Regions from separate parts of the Alkalibacterium iburiense genome, predicted to be linked through region 1. Evidence: a T-box and tRNA genes for the amino acid it is inferred to sense, from the RefSeq annotation. Region 1 holds a T-box; the other holds one or more tRNA genes.
What was found. The T-box of region 1 lies ahead of ABDZ53_RS11920 (valine--tRNA ligase). A T-box ahead of a tRNA ligase gene usually reads a tRNA of that ligase, here a tRNA-Val.

Region 1 (10,656 bases):
TTCAGTTAGTTGCGCTTTTTCTTCATTCGTCAATTCTCGCTTACCCGTTTTAACAAAGAATGTAATTTCATGACCGGCAGCTGAGTCTTTTTTTAATTGCATGGTGAGTTCTTTTAATTCTTCTAGAATCGATTCAAAAGAAGCTGACGATTGAATAATTAATTGGTATCCTTCTTTAGTCCCTTTCAGAGACACTGAATTATTCATTAGTTTCACCTCTACATAATAGTCGTTAGTTACATAATTCTATTTTTATTGGGTCGCTCATCTTTCTCCATTTTTATGATTTCCGCTACCTGTTTCAGAGGATAACCCAAAACTACTATAAATATAGTATTCAGTGCTAATGTAGCTCCTAATCTTTCAGCCATAAAAGCTTGTGCTGTTAAAGAAGTCAAATCAAGAACGCGGTAAACAGCAAAAATGAAGAATTCATTTATAGTTAGTAAAATGATGCTAATGAGGATAAGAACCCACAGATGCGTTTCCAAATAAGGACGTAATGTTATAACGAAATAAGTTATAAGCATGAGAACAGTCATATAAATTCCAAGAATACCCGAATAATAACTGTCATAAATAAAACCGAAAACGATGGTTAAAATGTAAATATGTCTTGGCTCTAAATGAAACGCTAGGATGATAACGGTCAGTACAAACAATCTTGGAACCATAATACCGATAGACGTTTGTAATTCTGCCGTGAATAAGGACGTGACTATACCATCAAGAAGTAAAGTTATGAAAAGCAGCACAATAGGGATGAGTATTCTTTTGAAGTTCTGCATTACTCATCCCCACTGTCAGCTAAACGATGAATGATAGTAACGTATCGTATATTGTTAAAATCAGTGGCTGGAGTGACATACACTTCTTGGGCTAAGCCAAATGAGTCCATTCTGACTTCGTCTACTTCACCAATGACTAACCCTCTTGGTATAGCGCCACCTAATCCTGATGTCGTGATCAGCTCTTCTTCATTGATATCTGTTGTAGACGTAATTTGCGACATAATCAGACGATTCGTCTCACTGTCATATCCACTAATGAGTCCGTAAACCACTTCATCCATCACGATTTCAGAAGAGACTTGATTAGAACTTTGATCAACATTCGTTAAAAGCACTACTTTTGAACTGGTGGGATTAACCTCAGAAATACGTCCGACAAGTCCATTCCCAGACATAACCGGCATGCCTATTTCCACTCCATCTTGACTCCCTCTATCCACAATAATTTGATCGACCCAGGTGTCAGGATTTCTAGAAATAACTGTTCCAGATATAGTACGGTAGTCCAATAGTGAACTCTGCAAATTCAATTCTTCCTCTAAACGTTCATTTTCATCTCTTAATACATTCAGTTCAGCTTGTCTTTCATAAATTTGATCAATTTCAGTTTTTAATCGCTGATTTTCTTCATACGTATTCTGCAAGTTTGTGATGGAATCAAATAGTTCCGTTACCGCATTAGCTGGTCTGGAAAATGTTCGACCTAACACAGCAGTGATATCATTTGTCACTTGCTGTAAGAAGGGATTATTCCCTCCACTTCTCAATGACAGAGAAAGAAGAGAAACAAAGAGTATCACACTGATAAGTAGTATAATCATTTTTTTATTTGTAAAAAACTGGTTCAATTGTTACACCTCATATATTTTAACTCTGCTTATTTTACCATACATTTTCTCGATATCGTAGAGGCAGTTTAGTGAACAAATGTGTACAGAAGGACAGGTGTATTCGTCAGTAGACAAGAGGCATACTTTGTCCTAACCAATAAATAAGCGAGAAGTGTGCCTCCTCGCTTGTTTATGCTTATCTCGATTGTTTTTTGTATACATCCATGTGATTTAAAGCTTCTCCCGTTCCGATTGCTACACATTCTAACGGATTACTTGCTACAAATACCGGTACATCTGTCTCTTTGGCGATAACATCGCTCAAATTATTCAATAGAGCGCCCCCACCAGTGAGAACAATTCCTCTATCAATAACGTCTGCTGAAATTTCTGGAGATGTGTCTTCTAAAGTGCCTTTAACAGCAACTATTATACTATCAACAACTTCTTTGATAGCTTCAGCAACATCTTCAGCTTTTATAGTTATGGTTTTTGGAAGACCCGTTAATAAATCACGGCCTCTAATATCCATCGAATCCATTTCTTTTGCGGCTTCAAGGGACGCACTGCCCAATTCCATCTTCACAGCCTCAGCTGTTCTTTCACCAATTAACAAATTATATCGGTTACGAATAAAGTGAATAATTGAAACATCCATTTGATCTCCAGCCATTTTAATGGTACGGCTGCTTACGATACCTCCTAAGGAAATGGTGGCAACATCTGTCGTTCCGCCTCCAATATCCACAACCATACTTCCTGTAGGTTCATTAACAGGTAGACCTGCTCCAATCGCTGCTGCAAAAGGCTCTTCAATTAAATACGCTTCTTTTGCTCCAGCCATTTTAGTCGCATCTATAATGGCTCTTTTTTCAACTTCCGTTCCTCCACCTGGCACACAAACCACCACGAGAGGTTTAGAAGCACTTCTTCCAACAGCTTTTTTAATAAAATATTCCATCATTGAAGCCGTAATATCAAAATCAGCAATAACCCCATCTTTCATCGGACGAATGGCTACAATACTTCCAGGGGTACGACCAATCATTTTTTGAGCATCTTCACCGACTGCCACAACTTCGTCAGTCGTTTTATCAATAGCGACTACAGATGGTTCCCCTAAAACAATGCCTTTTCCCTCAATATAAACGTTCGTATTGGCAGTTCCTAAGTCAATACCAATCCCTTTTTTTCCAAAAAATACCACTAAAAAATCTCCTTTCAACCTTCAAAAACATTTCAAATTTAACTAATCATTTTCATTCTTTAATTGTACCTTTTTCTAGGCCATTATGCACTAGTTGCAATAGACTTTATTTTAATTTTAATATTTGAAACTTAATCCTTACAAAAAGAAACATGGGAAGAAAAATCATTAAAAAACCGAGTAAGCTAGTTAGCTCACTCGGTTAAAAATAGTCTTATTTTAAGTTATTAAGCTTTTTCTACGTTAGCTGCTTGAGGTCCGCGTGCGCCTTCTTCGATATCGAAAGTAACTGCTTGACCTTCTTCTAATGATTTGAATCCTTCTTCGTTAATAGCTGAGAAGTGTACGAATACATCGTCTGCACCTTCGCGCTCGATAAATCCAAATCCTTTTTCTGCGTTAAACCATTTTACTGTACCATTTTCCATGTTTCTATTTCCTCCTCGTGCCTTGAAGCACAATTATATTTCACAAGTTGCTAAAGGTACGAATTGGAATGTTGTTACACATTACTTTTTTCTTTCCCTAACAAATTGCTAATTTAATAGTAACATGAGGTTTTTAAGAATGCAAGTTAAAGCCCTTTTTATTTAAATTTCCTTTTTAGTTGGTAACTCTGGATTTAAGAGCGCTAACATTTTTTATAAGGCCCCATACTCTTTTAAGCTGATATAGGAATCATCCCCTATGATAAAGTGATCCAGGAGGTCAATTCCAATAATATTTCCTGCTTCTTTCATGCGTTGCGTGAATTGAAAATCAGCTTCGGACGGCTCTGGATTTCCCGAGGGATGATTATGTGCAATAATAATACGTGCTGAAGCATACTTAATAGCAGCTTTAAAAATCTCTCTTGGATGAGCAACACTCGTATTTAAGGAACCCTTGAATATGACTTCCTTTTTAATAATTTCATTTTTTGTATTCAGAAACAATCCTAAAACAATCTCTTGTTGTAAGCCATTGAGTTCTTCCATTAACAATTTTCCCACAAATTGAGATGACGTCACCGTCCCTTCTTTCAGTTGGGTTGTTTTAGCCATTCTTTTACCCAATTCAATCATGGCTAACATTTCTATTGCTTTAGCCTTCCCTATACCCGTAATGCTCATTAATTCTTCTAAAGAGGCATGTTTAAAGGTATACAAATCATCGAAGTTAGATAGAACTTGCATACTTAACTGCAACACATTCTGCTCTTTTGTACCTGTTCTCAGAAGTATGGCTAGTAGTTCGTGATTAGCCAAGGCAGCTGGGCCGAAATCTTCCATTCTTTCTCTTGGTCTCGCTTCTTGTGGTACCTCAATAAATTTTTGATTGATCATATCTTTCCTCCTATGTATAAAAAAAGAAGAGGAGGTGTTTTCCTCCCCTTCTATATATACTATCTTTTAAAATCAAAAACCGTTTTTTATCTTTCTAAGAATTTCATGCAAATCATTGCAGATATCTAATGCAAGCTTTCTGGCTTCATCAGTTGGCTGGATTAAATCCGGCACCATTATGACATCTATTCCAGCAGCATGAGCCGCTCGGATACCATTCAAAGAATCTTCGAGTACCACTATCTCAGAATGTTCATAACCTGTAAGCGCAGCTGCTTTTTGAAATATCTCTGGGTGAGGTTTCGAAACCTTTACTTCATCCCCACCTACTATGGCATCAAAGTAATGGGTCAGCTCGGCGTTCTTTAAAAGTGTCTGAACAACCTGTCTTTTAGAGCTGGAAGCCACTATTGTTTTTATGTGGTGTTCTTTTAAATAATCCAGTAGCGGAACTAGCCCTTCTTTTAAAACAGGGTCAGATGAGAATAAGACATCTTCTACATCAGATTCAGCACGCTCAATAAAAGCATCCACTTTTTCTTTTTCAAAGGTTTGGTACATTCCTTCATAGAGATCATCGTCACTCGAACCAATATAATTTTCGTAGAAAGCATAATCAAAAGGAATGCCTACCGATTCTGCTGTAATTTGATTCCCTTTAAAATAGAGAGATTCTGTATCAAACATCAATCCATCCATATCAAAAATGACAGCTTTTTTCATTATCATCCCTCGTTTATTGATTTTAATTTCTCTATCTGTTTGGTGACAGCATTAAATCTTTCTCTATAATCGACACCTTTTTGGCGTTCTTCCTCAACAATGTTATCCGGTGCATTCTGAACAAATTTTTCATTTGCTAATTTCTTCTCTACTCTATCTATTTCTTTTTCCCATTTCTCTTTTTCCTTTTCAAGACGCTGAATTTCTTCACCAATATCAACCAGCCCGGCCAATGGCAAGTAGATTTCTGCCCCAGAAACAACTGCTGACTTCACTTCATCAGGTATGGTTAATTCCGTGTCAATTTGCAAATCAGCAGGGTTACAGAATCTTTCTAGGAATGAACGGTTCTGAACTAAGAAATCTTTTTCCTCTTGGCCTTTAGCTTTAATCAAAATATCTACTTCTTTTGAAAGCGGGCGATTAGCTTCCAATCGAATACTACGAACAGATTTAATGAGGGCGATTAACATTTCCATATTGTTGATTGCTTTTGAATCTTCGAACTCTTCTCTTACCTGAGGGTATGAGGCTAAGACGATAGACTCTCCTTCATGCGGAATATGCTCCCATATCTCTTCAGTTACAAAAGGCATAATTGGATGCAACAGACGTAATGTTTGATCTAATACATGAACCAAGACAGATTTGGTTGTATTTTTTTGTTGCTCTGTTCCTTGCATTAAAATCTCTTTACTCATTTCAATGTACCAGTCACAATAATCATCCCAAATGAACTTATACAATTGACGTCCTGCTTCACCAAATTCAAATTTTTCAAATAGCTCCGTTACTTGACCAACCACTTCATTGAGCCTTGCTAGTATCCATTTATCAGCTATTGACTTTTCACCTGATAAATCACTGTCTTCTAACTTAAACTCTCCTAAATTCATAATGACATAGCGACTGGCATTCCAGATTTTATTGATAAAGTTCCAGGCAGCATCCATTTTTTCATAACTGAAACGAACATCTTGCCCAGGTGCGGATCCATTAGACAAGAACCAGCGCAGGGCATCTGCCCCATACTGATCAATAACTTCCATGGGATCAATCCCGTTCCCCAGCGACTTGCTCATTTTTCTGCCTTGCTCATCGCGTATTAATCCGTGTATCAATACATTTTTAAAAGGAGATTCTCCAGTGAACTCTAAACTTTGGAATATCATACGGCTGACCCAGAAAAAGATGATATCATATCCTGTAACTAATGTACTTGTAGGGAAGTATTTTTTGTAATCTTCGCTATTTTCGTCAGGCCATCCCATGGTAGAGAAGGGCCAAAGAGCTGAACTGAACCACGTATCCAGTACGTCTGTGTCTTGAGTCCAATTTTCTTTGTCTTCTGGAGCATGCTCTCCAACGTAAACCTCACCTGTTTCATTATGATACCAAGCAGGTATACGGTGACCCCACCACAATTGTCTAGAAATAACCCAATCATGAACGTTTTCCATCCAAGTTGTAAATGTCTTCTCGAAGCGTTCAGGTGCAAAGTGAACTTTGTTTTCTGTTTTCTGGTTTTTCAAAGCATTCTCAGCTAGTGGAGTCATTTTAACAAACCATTGAGTAGAGAGTCTAGGTTCCACTACGACACCGGTGCGTTCCGAGTGACCGACACTGTGCTGCATCTCTTCAATTTTAATTAAATACCCTTGTTCTTTTAAATCTTTAACCAATGCTTTTCGCGCTTCAAAACGGTCCATACCTTCATAAGGTCCCGCTAGACTATTCATTGAAGCATCATCATGCATGACGTTGACTTGTTCTAAGTTGTGGCGTTGGCCTATATCAAAGTCATTCGGGTCATGAGCAGGGGTAATTTTAACCACACCTGTCCCGAACTCCCTATCGACATAGTCATCTGCTATGACTTCCAATTCTCTATTTAATATGGGCAAGAGTACTTTTTTACCAATCAAATGCTGGTAGCGCTCATCTTCAGGATGTACTGCAACAGCCGTGTCACCTAGCATTGTTTCAGGACGAGTCGTAGCAATTTCTACCCCACCTTCTCCGTCAGCTAAAGGATATTGAATGTGGTAAAAAGCCCCGTTAACCTCTTTATGTTCCACTTCGATATCAGACAGTGCCGTTTGAGCTTTAGGATCCCAATTAATAATATATTCACCGCGGTAAATTAATCCTTTATTGTATAAATCAACAAATACTTTATTCACAGCTTTATTTAAACCTTCATCTAAAGTAAATCTTTCTCTTGAATAATCAACAGAAATGCCCACTTTTGCCCACTGTTTTCTGATTTCTTCAGCATAATCTTCTTTCCATTCCCAAACTTTGTCTAAGAATTTTTCCCGACCTAAATCATGCCTTGATATATTTTGCTGAGCCAATTTTTCTTCTACTTTAGCCTGTGTCGCTATGCCGGCATGGTCCATACCCGGTAGCCATAGCGTATCGTATCCTTGCATCCTCTTTTGACGGATAATAATATCTTGAAGCGTGGTGTCCCAAGCATGACCTAAATGCAGTTTCCCGGTAACATTGGGAGGCGGAATAACAATTGAATAAGGCTCGGTTCCCTTTTCATTTGGTCTAAACAAATCTTTTTCAAGCCATTTCTCATAACGACCTTCTTCTACTTTACTTGGTTCATACTTTTTGGACATAGTTAAATTATCTTCCATTGCTGGTCACTCCTTCTTAAGTTTTACATTTTCTATACAAAAAAGCACTCATCCTATTATATAAAGGACGAGTGCTTCGCGGTACCACCTTAATTATTAGGGTCATGAACCCTAATCTCTTAATAACGGATATAGTGTTCCGTCATTCCACATGCAGTTACTCCACTTCACTGCAAAAGCTCACAAGCTACATTCTTAAAATAACTATTAGGGATTTCCACCACACACCCATTCTCTGAAATAGTCTATTTTAATACTCCTCTTGCTCAACGCTTCTATTTAATTTAATTCTGCTTCTTCGTGTCTAGCCGCTGACAAAGCTTCTTCATAATTTGGATCTTCAGCCATTTCTTTAACCACTTCTCTATAAACAACCTGGCCTTCTCTGTTTAATACGAAAACAGCTCGAGCGACTTTATCAATATCCTCAATGTATAAGCCATAGGTCTTAGCAAAAGAACGGTCATCGTCATGAAGTAATTCTGTCGCAATCTCTTTATCTGATGCCCATTCTTTCTGTTGATCCGTTGTATTAGCTGAGATAGAAAGAACCCGAGTGTTTTTCAGATCTTTCGCTTTATCATTAAATGTATCCGTCTGTCTCGCACAAGTGCTTGTTTCAATGTCTGGGAAAGTACTGAGAATAACTACTTCGCCCTTATAGTCAGAGAGCTCTACCGGCTTGTCATTTAAGTCTTTCAGTGTAAATGAAGGTGCCATATCTCCTACTTGAGGGGCCTCACCATTTGTTTGAAATTTTTCGCCTTTTAATGTTACGTCCATTTTATTCCCTTCTTTCTCATATTATACTTCTAGTGTACCTGTTTAGAAAGGAGGTTTGCAACTAAAACATTATAATAAGGACTCAAACAAATTATCTTGCTGGTCACTTGTGTTGTCATGAGTAGTGATATGGTCAATTTTCAACCCATCTAATGCATTTTGAACCAACTGCTCAATATCTAAAGCTTTCTCCAACTCTTTCACTTTATCCAGTTTCGGCTTAGTCTTAGGCTTCACTGGCGCAAAAACTGTACAGCAATCTTCAAAAGGCTGAACAGCCAATTCAAATGTATCAATTTGTTTGGCAATATCTATTATCTCATTTTTATCCATAGAAATTAATGGACGTAATATCGGAGTGGAGGTTACCTCATTAATTGCGAGCATACTTTCCAATGTCTGGGAGGCTACTTGTCCGAGTGATTCTCCGTTTGCAATAGCTAAGCTGTCTCGTCTTTTGCGTATCTCATCTGTTAGTCTGAGCATCATTCGACGTGTGACAGTCATAGAATAACTATCAGGTATCTCTTTCTTTATCGCTTCTTGAATTTCTGTAAAAGGCACTTCTATAAATTGAATAGGTCCTGCATAACGAGCCAGTTTAGAAGTAAGATCTTTTGCCTTCTGTAAAGCCTGGGGACTGGTGTAAGGAGGACTATGAAAATGCACAGCCTCTATTGTCATCCCGCGTTTAAGAGCCAAGTACCCTGCTACCGGAGAGTCTATCCCACCGGATAACATCAGCATGCCTTTGCCAGCAGTTCCTACAGGTAGACCTCCTAGTCCTAAAATAGTATCCACTGATATATAAATCCCATTGTGTCTGATTTCTACACGGGCTGTAATATCAGGGTTCTTCATTTGGACGACGCTGTCTTCATAGGCTTCAGCTACAGTTTTTCCTAGTAATCTATTCAAATCATTCGTATCATATTCAAATTCATGGTCTGATCGACGGGTATTAATCTTAAAGGACATCCCTTTTTCATAATGACGACCGATCAGACTAACGACTGCTTTCTTTGCTTCTTCCAGTGATTTCTCTACTTTAACGACAGGAGAAAAAGATTGAATGCCGAAAACATCTTTTAATTCTTCCATAACCAAATCGGCCTCTTCTCCGTTTAATGTAATATACATACGATCACGATTTGATTTTACTTCTAGCTGTTTAAAAGGCTTCAATTTGTTTTTTACATTATTTAACAACTTTTTTATGAAATACTTTTTATTTTTTCCTTTTGTGGATAATTCGCCGTAACGCAGCATTATTTCAGTTACTTGCAACGAAACCATCCTTTCTAATTTAATTTATTTCCTTGAGTTGCTCATAGATCTTGTCAAAGACCGTTTTAAACTGTTCTATTTCTTCCCTAGTGTTTTGCATACTTAAACTTATGCGTACAGCTGTTTCTGCTTCTTTTTTTGTATAGCCCATTCCAGTTATAGACTGACCTTTGTCTTTTCTCTTGCTTGAACAAGCACTCGTTGTAGAAACATAGATACCTTCTTTTTCTAATGCATGCACGACAATTTCTCCTCTTATATTTTGTATCCCAAAACATAATACATGGGGAGACGCTGATTCTGGACTAAAAAGAGTGACTTTTTCTTTTTCTTCTAGATAACACGTCAGGGCTTCTTTTAATTGAGTGAGTTTCACCTGTTTATCTTGACTGTTTTCAGTGGCTAACCTAAAGGCCTTCGCCATGGCTGCTACACCTGGCACATTCTCTGTACCACTTCTACGTCCGCTTTCCTGGCCCCCGCCGTTAATCAAAGGCATTAATTGACGGCCTTTTTTAATATAAATAAATCCTGTCCCTTTAGGTGCATTGAATTTGTGCCCAGAAAAAACAGCCAAGTCAATTCTAGACTGACCCAGTTCTAAATCGAGTAAGCCTACTGACTGAACAGCATCCACATGAAAGTGGATAGCAGGGTAATCTTCTAGTATCTTTCCGATTTCTTTTAAAGGTTGGATGCTACCTGTTTCATTATTAATAGCCATGATAGACACAAGGACCGTGTCTTCTCGTAAAGCATCTTTTAACTCCGCAGGGTTTACTTTCCCCTCTTCATTAATTGGTAAATATGTGACTTCCCATCCTAATAACTCTAGTTGCTCCATTGTTTTTAAAACAGCAGGATGCTCGATTGAGGAAGTGATGATATGTTTTCCGAACGCTCTTTTTTCAAAAGCTGTTCCTTTTATTGCCCAATTATCTCCTTCCGTTCCTCCGCTTGTAAAAAATACTTCTGCTGGTTCGACATTTAACAGTGATGCAATTTGTTTCCTTGATTGGTTCAGCAATCCTGTAGTCATTTCTCCTAGTTCATGCAAGC
Region 2 (9,207 bases), on a different contig from region 1:
AAATAATCACGGTGAATATAACAAGTGTGAGAGCTCCGCCTAATGCGCCTATCACATTGCCGAAAAAGGTTTGCTTCCTTGTGACACCAAGCTGAATATACACAGGAAAGAAATAATACGCTCCAATAGCTCCCATAATAATCATATAAATGGATGCTGAGCTATACGAAAAGTTTAAAAAGTCTGAAACTGGTGCATCCAATGTTCCAAAAAAGATAAACATCAGTATATAAATGACAACGATTATCCCTAAATACCACAGATGAGCAAAACTAAGAAATTCTGTTACATCTTTTCCAATCATCCATTTTTTCTTTTGTTTATTCATGTGATTGTCTCTCCTCTGTTAAGTGATTAAAGAGTTGTTGCAAGGAAACCGGACTGATCTCCACATCATAACTCTCTGCTTTATCAACGAGCTGTTCTAGTTTTTCTCCAAATACGGTAACAGATTTGACATTACCTAAATGTTTTTCATTTATCTGTTCATAAGATGCAACTAGGGCATCTACTTCAGCTTTATCACCTGTAATTGTTATACCTTTGGAAACAAGTGATTCATACTCTTCATGGTAAAGTAATTGCCCTTTATGAAGAATCGCCACTTCATCAAACAAATACTCTGCTTCAGAAACAAGGTGGGTAGACATAATTATTAAACGAGGATGCTTAATTTGATCCTCTTGCAATTCCTCGTAAAAAATATCCCTTGACGGAGCGTCCATACTCAAGTACGCTTCGTCAAAAATAGTAATTGGCGCCCTGCTAGCTAATCCGCTTGTAACATTTAAAGCCGACTGCATCCCTTTTGATAATTCATTTACTTTTTTATCTAAAGGTAATTTAAATCGCTCAATTAAATAAGCAGCATAGTCGCTATCATAATTGGGAAGATAGCGACTCATAAAAGTCAATGTATCTTTTACCGTATCGCTTTCTTCTGTATAATCTTCAGGGTAAATGAAAACAACTTGTTCCATTTTGTCATCATTTTCAAAAGCTTCCTCACCATCAATCAATACTTGCCCATTCGTCGGCAAACGGTAAGAAGCTAATAAAGAAAGTAGGCTCGTTTTTCCTGCTCCATTCCTCCCAATGAGACCAATTGTTTTATTACTCATTAAGGATAGTTGAATAGTGTTTAAAATTTGAAAATCATTTTCCTTCAAACTGACATTTTTAAATTCTACTTTTGGTTCCATATTACTCACTTCCTTTTTCTTGTTTTAACATATTTGAAAGTTCTTCTTTTGTTATGCCTAGTTTTTCAGCTTCTACTAATAATGGGTGAATGTATTCTGCTACAAAAGTCTTTTTACGATTTTCTAGCAATTTCTCTTTTGCTCCATCCGAAACAAACATCCCAATACCTCTCTTTTTAAATAAAACCCCTTCGTCAACTAATTGATTAACTCCTTTTCCAACTGTAATGTGATTAATCTTGTAAAACTTAGATAACTGAGTTGTAGAAGGCGCCTGTTCACCTTCTTCAAGTTGACCCTTTACAATCATATCCTCCAGCCTTTCTCTCACTTGTATATAAATCGGCTTACTATCATCAAATGATTGAGGCAATACGCTCACCACTTTCTTCTTTGTTTGGTCATATGGTTATATACCTGTGTATATGAGTATATAGTGCATGAGAAAAGATGTCAAGATATTTACTTATATTAATTAATTTAGTTATTTTCAAAAAAATGAAAAACTCCCTATTAAGCTGTATACATTGAATGTACACAAACCCAATAGGGAGCTATGGTTTATTAAGATTTATCTTTTTCTCTTGTCTTTCTTATCATTATCAGTGAAAGATTCTTTGATTCCTTCAACTGTTCCTTCTGCCGAGTCTCTTGTATCATTTGCTTTCTCTTTTACTTTGCCAGACCTCTGCTCAGCTTTTCCTTTAGATTCTTGCTTTTTATCATTTACTAATTTTCCGGCTGCTTCTCTTGCTTTACCTTTTGCCTGATCCCATTTTCCGTCATTTGCCATTTTCAATCTTCCTCCTTTAATTATTCTCTATCTCAAATTGAGTATACAACAGACAAAATGACAGGTTCAACTGATTCGATTTGAAGCAGAACCAAGGCTTATTCTTTGTATTTCTTTTTAAGCCGTGGTAACTTTGGGTCGTTCTAAAAGGATTACTCATTGTAAATTGTTTCTGATGTTAAACTATTAAGAAAGAGAGAGGAAAAATTATGTTTAAACGTATGAACAAACTGCAATATAATGCTGAACCATAGAGACCAGATCCGTTGATGGCACGTCGATTACAAGAAGCGATTGGTGGACAGTGAGGCGAAATGACAGGAATGACCTCCTACTTATTCCAAGCATGGAATACAGTTGGGAAAGAAAATGATAAATTCAAAGATTTACTATTAGATACAGGTACGGAAGAAATTGGACACATTGAAATGCTAGCCAATATGATTAATTTGCTTTTAAAGGATTCTCCTTTAAATGTACAAGAAAGTATTTATAACAATAATGACGCTAAGATTGCTTCTGTATTAAGCGGAATGGACCCTAACCACGGAATTTTAAATGGACTAGGTGCTAATTTAAACAATCCAAACGGAACACCTTGGACAGCGGCCTATATGAGTGCAAGCGGAAATATGCTAGCAGACATGCGCTTTAATGTGACGCGTGAATCAATGGGTCGTCCCCAAGTGACTCGTTTATATCATATGACTGAAGATGAAGGCATTCGAGACATGCTGGCTTTCTTAATGGCTCGTGAAACGCAGCATCAACTGCAGTTTATTGAAGCAGCTGAAGAATTGGAGAAGCAATACGGTGTCGTCGTTCCTTACGGTACAAAAGATTTAGAGCATTCGAAGTTTAACCACACTGTTATGAATTTCTCTGAGGGAGAAGCTTCTGGAGAATTCTATGAAGGAAGAACTGCTAAAGATGGTGAGAAGTTTAAGTATGAAAAAGACCCAAGCCCTCACGGCGGCATGGGCAATCCTGCTCCATCCCCTGAAGACATTAGAAATACACAAGGTGAAATAACTATTGAACAAGGTAAAAAGCTGATTGAAGATCTCTCTCATCACGTAGATAGATAATTTTATCAAAGTAAAATAAGTATATTAAAAAGCACATTCCTCTTTAACTGGACAGTAAAGTCCAAAAGAGTAATGTGCTTTTTTGTAGGTTTTTAACAGAATTCATTCAGTATCCGCTAGGATTGAAACAACGTGTTTTTCATTCAACCCGCAACTGACCACTCCACTGAGTTTTTACCAAGCGTAAGCTTCTGGAGCATGACCTCCCGGACCAGGGAAGATTCTGTCCAGTTCTTCCATCACATCTTCTGAGAGGTTAATTTCAACAGCTTTGAGTGCCTGTTCCAATTGATCCATCGTTCTAGGACCAATAATCGGAGCTGTCACAACTGGGTTGGCTAACAGCCATGCCAAAGCGACATTCGGTTCAGTTTCTCCAATTTCTTTACATAGCTTAGAATACTCTTCTAATTGACTACGTTCCTGATCAGATAACTCAGATGCGCGCTGTTCACTTCTTGATCCGGGTTCCGGGTCGAGAATTTTTCCACTGAGCAAACCTCCGCCCAATGGACTCCATGGTATGACGCCAATACCCAAATCTTCTGCAGCTGGAAGGACTTCTAATTCTGGTAGCCTGCAGAGCAAGTTATATTTATGCTGCTCAGATACCAATCCTAGAAAATGCCGTTTTTCGGCTGCTGCTTGAGCAAGAGCTAAATGATAGCCGGCAAAATTACTCGACCCGATATAATAGGTTTTTCCCTGATTGACTAATGATTCAAATACACCCCATATTTCTTCCCAAGGTGCATGGCGTTCAATATGATGCATTTGATAAAGTTCAACATGATCGGTTTGAAGACGTCTTAGAGAGTCTTCCAAGTGTCGGTGGATTTTATATGCAGACAATCCGCTATCTTTATTCGGTCCATCCTTTTCATCTTCCATCCCACCATATACTTTCGTGGCCAGAACGACTTTTTCTCTTCGTCCGCCACCTTGTGCAAACCAGCGACCAATAATTTCTTCCGTCCGTCCTCTTTGATCCTTGCCGCCGTATACATTTGCTGTGTCAAAGAAGTTGATGCCTGCATCCAGTGCTCTGTCCATAATAGCAAATGCATCCTCTTCACTGGTATACGAACCGAAATTCATTGTTCCTAAACACAGCTTACTCACTTTTAACCCTGTTCGTCCTAAATAGGTGTACTCCATACTGTCGTTCCTCCTTAAAATTTAAATACCTTATAAACCTGACTAATTTCTTTCGTGTAAACCAACTGCGAACCCTTAGTTGTCACTAATTATACTATATCTCAAAAATAATGTATCCGCTATCACAATAGGCTCTCATATACAATAATTTCTAGCCTGAAGAATACCAAACTACTCACTTATCATTTGACTAGTCATTTCTTGAACGTCCCTTTGATTTTGAATGCTTTTTTCCATTATTCTGGTCTTTTTTTAGCTTTATATCGCGTTCTTTTAATTCCTTTCTAAATTCACTTAACGTTTTGCTCTTTCTTGAAGAAAATTTTTCTTTTATTTTCTTAATGAGAGACATTTTTATCCTCCTTCTTTTTTCCTGAGACTTTGAAATGATACACATCTAAATTATCATAAACCTCTTTTGGAAGGGTTAATAAAAGAAGCACCTAAACGTCTAATAGATACAGTTTATGGTGCTTCAAATGAATTATATGATGGTCCTGCTAGTCATCAGCTGGCGTATTCTATTTATTATCTTGGATTTAGTTTTGTTCTATCGTGATTGTTTTCTTCATGTACGTCTATTATTGTATGGTTTTCTTCAGGCACATCTACTCTAGTGTGTCTACTTTCAGGTCCTTCAACACTGGTTTCATTCACCGATTGGTTTCTATTTTGGTTTGAAGCTAACTGTGCATTTAATCGTTGGATTTCAGCTTCTTTTTTCTGTATTTCGATTTGAGCATCTGCATCTTGTCTCACTTTTTCAACCGATTCTCTCCTTTCTGCCTCAGCCCGGTCCATTTCTTCATCTTTATCTCTTAAAGCTTGTTTGTGTCGCTCAATGACAGCACTGGCTAACAGCCCGGCTATAACTATACCTAACAACAGTGTACCGACAATAACCAACCATAATGGGAGATCAAAACTTGTTAAATAAAGATTGAGCATGACCGTCTCCATATTTAAAAATGCTACGACACCCACTATCAACAATAAAACTATTGCTAATATAATCATTTTCCACTCCTCCAAGAATTATAATGGATTGCAACCGTTTTACAAGCTAATTATAATTCTTCACTATAGAAATAGATACTGATACGCATGAAAAGGTTGGCACTTTAGAGTAAGCAAAAAATAGCCTAATAATCTTGTAGACCAATAAATGGTCTATGATTATTAGGCTATTTTGTTAATTTATGTATATGGTCCCTACTGGGCTCGAACCAGTGACCCCTACCTTGTCGAGGTAGTGCTCTCCCAACTGAGCTAAGGAACCGACTTTATTTCACTTACATTAGTATACTAAATTTTTATGACATTGTAAACCTCATTTTTCTTCTTCATCACTCTTCGCTTTTCTTTTTCAAAAATTTCATTCATAATGAAGGAGAGATAATGTAGAAGGGTTCGATACAAATGGATACAAGTCAATTAGCAAAGTTCTATAAAAAAGATTTTCAGGAAAAAATACAGGCTTTACTAGATGCTGGTGTTATTTCAAAAGAAGACAGTCAGGCTTTATTAAATGAATCACTCAACTTGGAAAAAGGCATCGGTAACCATATGATTGAAAATTATATCGGTAATTACTCTCTTCCTTTTGGCTTGGCCATGAATTTCCTTATTGATGATAAAGAAGTGGTCGTACCCATGGCCATCGAAGAACCCTCAGTGATTGCGGCTGCTAGTTTTGCGGCAAAAATCATTAGTTCTGGTGGTGGTTTTTCAACGGCTGTCACAGAGAGAACAATGATTGGACAAGTCACTCTAAAAAATGTTCCGAATATTGATGAAGCTGTTAAGAGTGTAAAAATTAGGACAGAAGCTATTTTACAACGAGCCAACGAAGCTCATCCCTCTATTGTCAAAAGAGGGGGTGGAGCAAAGGATATTGAGATAAGAGTCTTGGATGAAGAAACACCTACTTATCTAACCATCCACGTGCATGTCGATACTCAGGAAGCTATGGGCGCAAATATCGTTAATACGATGATGGAAGGTATCGCGCCTTATCTTGAAGAAGTGACTGGTGGCACAGCTCTATTACGAATTTTATCTAACTATACGACAGAATGTATGGCCACAGCTACATGTACTATTCCAGTACGTAAATTAGCTACGGGAGACTATTCTGGAGAAGTCGTGCGGGACCGTATCATTGAAGCCACTCAAGTTGCTCGAATCGATCCATACAGAGCAGTGACTCACAATAAAGGGGTAATGAACGGTGTGGATGCTGTCGTCATCGCGACGGGAAATGATTGGCGTGCTGTATCAGCGGCCAGTCATGCTTATGCCTCTCGTTCAGGCCAATACCGCTCTTTAACCAAATGGGATAAAAATGATGCTGGTGATTTAGTTGGAACTTTAACTTTGCCCATGCCTGTTGGTGCTGTCGGCGGCTCTATCAGCATTCACCCCGGAGCAAAACTGGCTCATAAAATATTAGGGCAGCCTACTGCCAAAGAGTTGGAACGGATCATTGTATCAGTCGGATTAGCTCAAAATTTTGCGGCTGTTCGTGCTTTAATCACAGATGGGATTCAAAAAGGACACATGGGCTTACATGCCCGATCACTAGCCATTAGCGCTGGAGCGACGGGTGAACAAGTGCAACAGGTCGCAGACCAACTTAAAAAAGCACCACATATGAATTTGGCGACCGCAAAAGAGATTTTAGAACAATTATAAGCTATACCAGCAATTATCGACGTTCAGGTCTAAAGTCATAGCCTAAACGTCGATATCTGTTCGTTATAACTCCCTTCAGAGCCCTCTTCTTAGTGCGAACGTCTATATGATCTAGCTCTATCCTCTTTCAGAGCACCCTCTTCCTTACGAACGTCGATAAACAGATAACGGGACATAAAAAAGATTAGGAGGGTGAGCATATTGCTCCCCTCCTAATCTTTTATTCTTTAATGAGTTCGATATCGCTTGTTATATCGGTACTTTCCGGTTGAATGACTAATGACTCAATTAATTCTTCAGGCATATCATAAGCATTAGCGTCCGCTACTTCTTTAATCCAGTAGCCTGATTTTTTGATTGTTTTGACTTGAGTATGGATGTTGTTGGAAATGAATCCGTAACGGTTTCGATAAGCATTCATCCATGACCAGCTGTCGATAGGTGTCCACAAATGATAGCCAAAGCAGTTGGAACCTGCTTTGATGCCTTCTGATACCCAATATAAGTGCTCTTGAATGAATTGAATACGGTAATCATCTTCAATCATGCCGTCCTTGTTTAACCAGCGTTCCTCACGTGACACACCCATGCCGTTTTCTGATACAAACCATGGAATGTTGTTGTAATTATCTCGCACATTGATGGCAATGTCGTAAAGGGCCTTGGGATAGATTTCCCATCCCTTGTCCACGTTCATTCGTCTATTGCGTTTTTCATAAGAATCGTAGTACTTATTCGGCATCCAGTCCACGGTTAGACTATTGGGAGAGACCGTTGGCTGTTGGACACGGTTCGGGTGATAAAAGTTCACACCCAGTACATCAATTGTATTGTCGAGAATGATCTTTTCTTCTTCGATTGTCGATTCCCATAGCACGCCGTCTTTGTCTAATACATCTGTTAACTCTTTAGGAAACACTCCATGAATAGAGGGATCCAGAAACATTTGATTGCACCATAAATCGGCAAAGCGAGCGGCTTCTACATCTTTTGCTTCCAAAGTAGCCGGATAAGAAGGTGTTAGGTTTAAAATGATACCGATACGTCCCTTAGGATTCGTATTGACTTTTCTGAATTTCTCAATAGCTTTGGCTGAAGCTAAAACTAAGTTGTAAGCGACCTGAACGGCTTTTTTACCATCTCTCACTAATGGGTAGTGGAATTGGTATAAGTACTGCCCATCTACTACAACCATCGGCTCATTATGGGTAAACCAATCTTCCACTCGGTCGCCAAATAACTTGAAACATTGTTCAGCGAATTTAGCAAACAGATCCACGACATATTTAGATTCCCATCCTCCGTATTTATGATACAGTTCGGCTGGAATGTCAAAGTGATGTAAATTGATAACGGGACGGATGCCATTTTTAAGAAATTCATCAATTAAGTCGTTATAAAAACGAACACCATCTTCATTTAACGTTCCTTCTTCTAAATCATCGATTAATCGGCTCCACTGGATAGATGTTCTCACTGAATTTAAACCGATTTTTTTCAACATGGCAATATCTTCTTTAAAACTATTATAAAAGTTCGAGGCCGTATCAGGCCCTACATTATTATAAAAGGCATCCGGATCAATTTCATACCAGTGATCAAATACATTGGCATGCTTTTTATTAAACCTGCCCTCACTTTGAGGACCCGATGTGGCTGCCCCCCACCAGAAATCTTTTGGAAATTCAATTTTCATAACGACTCTTCTCCTTCACTATCCCTATTTTTCTATGAGACACTCTTCGCTTCCCTTTCGACTGATGTATAATAGTCGAAAACTACTTTTTCTGCTGGTTTCCCATAGAGTGCATAATCAGTATCGTGTTCTGCTTTATCGATGGGGTATAGAAGAGCTTTCCAGTCCCATAATCCAAATCCCTGAATCCATGGCTCTTTGGACGTGTGTTTAAACATATTTCTATACCAATCTTCTTGTTCGCTTAAGTCAATTTGTCCTTTTAAAGCCCAATCATTCGGTAACAGCTTAGACCCTTCCCTGCTTGGACAGCCTGCTTCACAAAAGAAGAAAGGCTTATTGTGCTCTTTGACTACTTTTTCAATTCGTGGCAGTTGTTCATCCCATGTATGAATCGGGTAGTAAGCTGACGAGGATATCACGTCTACTGCATCCCACCAAGTCACGTGGTCTTCTTGATATTTATCACAGTTATACGTAATAGGACCTGAATAGTGGCTTCTCACTTCTTTAATTAAATCACGCCACTCTTGTTCTCTCCGGTCCGTATTAACCATTTCACAGCCAATCACAAAC

Region 2: it has a tRNA-Val gene. The T-box ahead of ABDZ53_RS11920 (valine--tRNA ligase) is inferred to sense a tRNA for this amino acid. The anticodon was not compared.

Annotation. Positions count from the first base shown of each region.
Region 1 is NZ_BAAACW010000163.1:245-10,900, reverse strand. It holds gene ABDZ53_RS11955 (septum site-determining protein MinC) at 1-207, opposite strand, end outside; gene mreD (rod shape-determining protein MreD) at 237-788, opposite strand; gene mreC (rod shape-determining protein MreC) at 788-1,639, opposite strand; gene ABDZ53_RS11940 (rod shape-determining protein) at 1,818-2,828, opposite strand; gene ABDZ53_RS11935 (cold-shock protein) at 3,056-3,256, opposite strand; gene radC (RadC family protein) at 3,470-4,153, opposite strand; gene ABDZ53_RS11925 (HAD family hydrolase) at 4,226-4,876, opposite strand; gene ABDZ53_RS11920 (valine--tRNA ligase) at 4,879-7,527, opposite strand; T-box leader at 7,588-7,806, opposite strand; gene tpx (thiol peroxidase) at 7,807-8,310, opposite strand; gene thiI (tRNA uracil 4-sulfurtransferase ThiI) at 8,380-9,597, opposite strand; gene ABDZ53_RS11905 (cysteine desulfurase family protein) at 9,617-10,656, opposite strand, start outside.
Region 2 is NZ_BAAACW010000114.1:357-9,563, reverse strand. It holds gene ABDZ53_RS09505 (hypothetical protein) at 1-328, opposite strand, end outside; gene ABDZ53_RS09500 (ATP-binding cassette domain-containing protein) at 321-1,202, opposite strand; gene ABDZ53_RS09495 (GntR family transcriptional regulator) at 1,204-1,575, opposite strand; gene ABDZ53_RS09490 (CsbD family protein) at 1,774-1,995, opposite strand; gene ABDZ53_RS09485 (manganese catalase family protein) at 2,310-3,083, shown strand; gene ABDZ53_RS09480 (aldo/keto reductase) at 3,258-4,241, opposite strand; gene ABDZ53_RS09475 (hypothetical protein) at 4,432-4,593, opposite strand; gene ABDZ53_RS09470 (LapA family protein) at 4,770-5,258, opposite strand; tRNA gene ABDZ53_RS09465 (tRNA-Val) at 5,448-5,520, opposite strand; gene ABDZ53_RS09460 (hydroxymethylglutaryl-CoA reductase, degradative) at 5,661-6,935, shown strand; gene ABDZ53_RS09455 (glycoside hydrolase family 1 protein) at 7,156-8,631, opposite strand; partial or broken gene ABDZ53_RS09450 (glycoside hydrolase family 113) at 8,664-9,207, opposite strand, start outside.